2 regions of the Clostridium sp. CTA-19 genome follow, and region 2 is predicted to be linked to the other one. Evidence: riboswitches for the same ligand, from Rfam matches in the RefSeq annotation. Region 2 holds a riboswitch; the other holds the start of a gene.

Evidence for each region. A riboswitch is a leader RNA that binds a small molecule or an ion and turns the genes downstream of it on or off. The one in region 2 is predicted to bind FMN.
Region 1: another riboswitch for FMN. It lies ahead of ACYUE0_RS08890 (ECF transporter S component); the one in region 2 lies ahead of ribD (bifunctional diaminohydroxyphosphoribosylaminopyrimidine deaminase/5-amino-6-(5-phosphoribosylamino)uracil reductase RibD).

The regions. Positions count from the first base shown of each region.
Region 1 covers NZ_BAAABH010000013.1:28,785-31,988, reverse strand. The annotation lists gene ACYUE0_RS08900 (Tex family protein) at 1-230, shown strand, start outside; gene ACYUE0_RS08895 (hypothetical protein) at 785-1,315, shown strand; FMN riboswitch at 1,379-1,493, shown strand; gene ACYUE0_RS08890 (ECF transporter S component) at 1,595-2,173, shown strand; gene rimI (ribosomal protein S18-alanine N-acetyltransferase) at 2,236-2,682, opposite strand; gene tsaB (tRNA (adenosine(37)-N6)-threonylcarbamoyltransferase complex dimerization subunit type 1 TsaB) at 2,675-3,204, opposite strand, start outside.
Region 2 covers NZ_BAAABH010000002.1:194,702-197,905, forward strand. The annotation lists gene ACYUE0_RS02085 (riboflavin synthase) at 1-386, opposite strand, end outside; gene ribD (bifunctional diaminohydroxyphosphoribosylaminopyrimidine deaminase/5-amino-6-(5-phosphoribosylamino)uracil reductase RibD) at 427-1,503, opposite strand; FMN riboswitch at 1,724-1,839, opposite strand; gene ACYUE0_RS02095 (ribonuclease Z) at 1,924-2,859, opposite strand; gene ACYUE0_RS02100 (alpha/beta hydrolase) at 2,886-3,204, opposite strand, start outside.

The DNA.
Region 1 (3,204 bases), on a different contig from region 2:
ATTTAAAACCAGGAATGCTTTTAATGGGAACAGTTAGGAATGTATCAGATTTTGGTGCTTTTGTAGATATAGGGGTTCATCAAGATGGATTAGTGCATATAAGTCAATTAAGTGATAAGTTTGTAAAACATCCATTAGATGTTGTAAAAGTAGGGGATATTGTAGAAGTTAGTATTTTGGAAGTAGATGAGAAAAGAAAAAGGATTTCACTTTCTATGAAAAAAAGCTAATTTCAAATTTAAATATAGGCATATAAATATGTCTATTTTTATTTTATATGTAAAGACTTTTAATTGATGAAGATATAAATTAAAAATTTAATTTATATCTTTAAATATAGGGTTCCAAGTTTACTTTTAAAATTATCCATTCCAAAACTTGGATACCCCAAATAGTGAGACATGCTCTGAAGCACTTGGAATTCAACACTATATTTTGTATAAAAATATTTTAAAATTATTGAATAAATTTAAATTTGAGCTTGTTTCTCTATAATTATATGCAAATTATAAATATAATTAAAATTAAGATATATACAATAAGATAAAACAGTGATTAATATTGAGGTAAGTAGGGCAAAATAAAGAAGAATGTCTAAAAATGATATAAAATGCAGAAATAAAACAGAATTTAATTATTGATTTTTGCATTAAATAGCTGTATTTTTATAATGTTTTAAATAAAAAATTTAGAGTTTATAAATAAAGTTTAAAATTAGTTAATTAATAAAAAAATAAATTTTAGATTTATAAAGTTATTATATTTTTAGTGGGAGAGAGATAATATGGAAAAGTACTTATTTGCTGGAATTTGCCATAATATAATTATATGTAAGCCAGATTTAGAAATACATAATATAGACTTAAGAAAAATAGAAGTAGATTTAGATAAGAAAGTGGATTTAACTTTTTATGATAAAAAGGAATCAGATAAAGTTATATTATATACATTAAAAGAAGATATTTTACTTGAAGGGTTTAAAGACTTTATTGAATCTCAGCTAAAAATGTACAATTTAACTGATGATGAAAATAAAGAGATACTAATAAAACTGCAATCCGCAGAAGATGCTAATGACATAGTAAATATGGCTAAAAACAATGAATGCAGAGAAATAAGCTATGAAAGTGCTTTAGAACATTTATATTTAGAAGGTGGCAGAGATATTAGAATTTGCTATGAATGTATAGCATTTTTAAAGGAAGCATTTAGCACTGAAGTAAATAAAAATTTTCCTGAGTATATAGAAAATCTTATAAAAAAATCTGCAAGATACAATCAAATATCTGGCACTATTAGAGTTTTCGTTGAGTAAATAATATTATATTGTTTTTTTTGAAAAATTAATATATAATTAGTTTAAAACAATAAACAATTTAATACTCTTCAGGGCGGGGTGTAATTCCCCACCGGCGGTAAAGCCCGCGAGCCTTATGGCATGATTCGGTTAAATTCCGAAGCCGACAGTACAGTCTGGATGAAAGAAGATTAATACAAGCGTTACTATAGATATAGTTATCTCGCCCTAACATTTATGTTAGGGTTTTTTATGCTGTATTGATTCCTAGAAGTGTATAATAGGGGGTATTTTTAAATGAAACAAGAAAAAAAACTAAACAAAATGATTAAAATTTCATTACTATCTGCTATTGCATTTATACTTATGTATGTGGAAATTCCAGTAATACCTGCATTTCCATGGTTGAGAATGGATTTAAGCGATGTTCCAGCGCTTATGGGTGCATTTGCTTTTGGACCTTTAATTGGAGTAATAATAGAATTATTTAAAAATATTTTAATAATATTGTTTAAAGGAACAGCAACAGGATTAGTCGGGGAATTAGCAAACTTTTTAGTAGGAATCTCATTAGTATTACCAGCATCAATTATTTATCATAGAAAAAAAAGTAAAAAGACTGCTATTATAGGAATGATATTAGGATTTTTATCTATAGAAGTAGTTGCTATACTAGTAAATATATATATATTATTACCAGCTTTTGGCATGCATATGGCAGGAAAAGAATTAATTAATTATATAGTATTTGGATTAATACCTTTTAATGGAGTAAAATCAATAATAGTTTCATTTACAACATTTTTATTATATAAAAGGTTATCTATTACATTGTTTAAGGTAGAACCAATGCTTGGAGAACCTAAAAAAGTTTAATTGTAGATATAAAAGCAGATTGAAAATCTAATCAATCTGCTTTTTATAATATTATAAAATTATTATATATCATATTTCCACATTATATATCCATCTTCTTTAGGATTATCATAATAATTTTTTCTAATCCCTTCAACTTTAAAGCCATAGCCTTCATATAATTTTTGTGCAGCAATATTTGAAGCACGAACCTCTAAAGTCATAGAATTTGCTCCGGCATCTTTACATTTTTCTAAAAGTGCATCCATAATAATATGGCTATAACCTAAACCTCTGTAATTAGGGTGGATAGCTATATTAGTTATATGGGCTTCATCAAAAATAACCCAGGCACCAGCAAAACCTATATGTTTATCCTGTAATTTTAAAACTACATAATTAGCATAGGAATTAGAAAGTTCCTTTTTTATAGATTCTAAACTCCAAGGACTATGAAAACTTAATTCAGATATTTCTTCTATACCAAAAATATTATTTTCATTAATATTTTCAACTGACAAATTATCCATTATTTTTCATGCGCTCCTCATATTCACGTTCAGCTTGAGAAAGTCTTAAATAAAGTGGTGCTGAAGTGTATATATCATCTTTTATTCCCTCATTAAGGAGGTTTAATCCTACTTCACCTAATGAAGAAGCTTTTGCAACATTTAAATGACATGGTGCAATATAACAATTTGTAACGGAACTTAATAATTGATTTTCATATTTAGAAGTTCCATCACCTATAAAATAAACTTTTTTATTTTCAGCTTTAACTTTTTGTATAAGATCTTCTATAGATAAAATCATTGGCTCTGTCAAAGCCTTTAGACTATTATTTTCAAAACTATAAAGAGCAGTATATACATTGCCACGTAAAGCATCCATTATAGGACATATAATTCCATCAGCAAAATATAAATTATTTGCAAGTCCATCTAAAGTTGAAACAGATACAAAAGGCTTATTTAAAGCCTGTGCTAATCCTTTTATTGTAGACATTCCAACTCTAAGACCAGTAAATGAGCCTGGTCCTTTAGAAACAACAA
Region 2 (3,204 bases):
AATAATTCATTGCTACATCCAACTTTTATTACAGTGCTATTCCCATGGTTTTCAGCACCTATTATTGTTCCCATACCGTCTATATGTCCACTAACTATATGACCATTAAGTCTACCATTAACAGATAATGCTCTTTCTAAATTCACACTATCTCCCTCTTTTAATTTAGATATATTAGAAAGCTTTAAAGATTCCATCATAACATCTGCAATAAAATAATCTTTTCCTAATTTTGTTGCAGTTAGACATACACCATTTGTACAAATACTATCCCCTATGTTTATATCTTCTATAACTTTCTTACACTTTATTTTAATTACCCTAGATTTATCAACATCTTTAATTGATAAAACCAATCCTATTTCTTCTACTATTCCTGTAAACACCACATCACCTTTTTCTAAATATTTTGAATTATTTAAATATTCAAACTTCTCCTTCTATCAAAATATCATTATCAATTTTTCTCATATTCCATTTTTTGATTTCAAAACATTCTGACACTTTCTCCTTTCCAATACCTTCTACAGCGGTGACACTCTCCCTTCCTCCTATAATTTTAGGACATATAAAAGCATATATTTTATTTGCTATTTTTTCTTCTAATATGCTATAAATTAAATTTCCACCACCTTCTACTAAAATACTATCAATTCCTCTTTTATATAAATTTAAGGTTAAATCAATTAAGTCCACTTTATTTTTATTTTCTTTTGTAACTATAACTTCCACTCCAAGTTCCTTTAATTTTAAAATTTTTTCTTTATCTTTGCATATAGTAGCTATTATAGTTTTACTTTCTTTTGTTTTAACTAAATTACACTCTAATGGAATTTTTAAATTACTATCTACAATTATTTTTATTGGGTTAATACCACCATCCAATCTACATGTAAGCATAGGATTGTCTTTCAAAACAGTATTTATTCCCACCATCACCGCTGTAAATCTATTTCTTAACTTATGAGCATAAATTCTTGATTTCTTTGAACTTATCCATTTTGAATCATAATTTTTAGTAGCAATTTTTCCATCTAAGGTCATTGCCCATTTTATTGCAACAAAAGCTTTATTTTTTATCATGTTATAATTAAAAATTTCATTTATCTCTTTACATTTTTCTTCTAAAACCCCAACTAATACTTCAATTCCATTTTCTCTAAGTTTTTTTACTCCCTTCCCTGAAACTAATGGATTAGGATCTAATGTTCCCACAACCACTCTTTTAAATTTATTCTCTATAATTTTATCTACACAAGGTGGAGTTTTACCATAATGACAACATGGCTCTAATGTCACATATATAGTAGCATCTTTTAGGATTTCTCTTGATGACTCTATAGCATTAATTTCAGCATGAGGTTGTCCAAATTTTTCATGATAGCCTTGTGATATTATTCTATTTTCTTTTACAATTACAGCTCCAACAAGTGGATTAGGGTTTACTTTTCCTTCTCCAAATTTCGCAAGTCTTATTGCCTTTTCCATAAAGAATTCATCCATTTTATCACTCCTTATCAATTCATTTATTTAAAATATAAATAAGAAATGCCCCAGGCAAATTTCACCCAGGGCATATATTAATTGTACAAATTAGAATTAGCATTCCAAATAATTTATTTTTAAACAAAAATTATTTAAATTATATTTAAAATTTAAAGCTCCAAGCCATTGGCTCAGAGCATTGAAATTCAAAAAATATAAAACCTAATCAATTCTAATATTTTCTCTTCTTTCATCCAGACTTTACTGTCGGCCTTGGAATTTCACCAAATCATGCTAAAATAGCTCGCGGGCTTTACCGCCGGTAAGGAATTTCACCTTGCCCTGAAGATAATTTATTCAACTTTTGAAATTATTATAACATTTAGACATAAACTTGTCAATAAAATCCTATACTTTTTCTATAGACTTCCAAAAACATTATTTAAAAGTTAAGTTTTCTTCCATTCTATCTGATCCTAATATAGTATTTTTAAAAACTTCTTTTCCATTTTCAATATACTCATCTGGTTCTATAAGTGACGGTGAAAAATGAGTTAATATAAGTTTTTTAACTTTACCTTCCTTAGCTAATGATGCTGCTTCTCTAAAAATCATATGTTTATTTTTTATAGCTTTTTCTATATCATCATCACTGCCATAAGTACCTTCACAAATAAATAAGTCGCTACCTTTTATAAATTCTTTTATAGAACTTATTGGACGGCTGTCTGTTATATAACTTAATTTCAAACCCTTTCTTTCATCTCCTAAAACCATATCACTAAAATATAATTTCCCTTCAAATTCATAACTATTGTACTTTTGAAGTTTGCTCCAAAGTATTTTAGGTACATTATTATTAATCGCTTTATCCACATCAAATTTTCTTTTTCTATTTATGTAAAAACCATATCCTAAGCAAGGTGATGAATGTTCTAAATCTATCATGCTTATTTCTATATCAGAATAATCATTAGTAAGTTCAAATTTATCTTTTAATTCAAACTTTAAATTTTTCTTAGGTGCCTCTATCACTTTGATTTCATAAGGCAAATATGGACAAATAACACTTAATCCTTCAATTGTATCCTTTATTCCTTCTGGTCCTATTATAATAAGCTCTTCTTCTCTACCACTATTGCCAATAGTGGATAAAAGCCCTGGTAATCCTACTATATGATCTCCATGTATATGTGTTATGCATATAATATCAATGGATTTAAATCCAGATTTAGCAAGTCTCATTGATACCTGTGTGCCTTCACCACAATCTATTAGTATTTTTCTTCCTTTATAATTTATTAGTAATGAAGCTAAATTTCTAAAGGGCATTGGCATTCCACCTCCACAACCTAATAAAGTAACATTTATCATATATATTCTCCTTTAACATATGGTTTTTAATTTTTATTATCACATTTTTTTAATAAGTCAAAAAATATATTTGTATCTTCCTCTCCATGTCCAATCCATAAATTTAATATATTAGAATGATATTTTTCTTTTATAAGGGTAATATCTGCATTTCCCCCAAACCCACGTACTCTCTCCACAAAATTATATGCACATTCCTTAGGAACTAGCTCATCTAAATCCCCATGAAGACAGAACACTGGAAACTCAGGTTTTTCAGTAACTAAATTTAATGGATTAACTTTACCTTCATATTTAGTTCCACCTAAATATCCATTTAAATATTTTTGAGCTCTTTTAGATGTA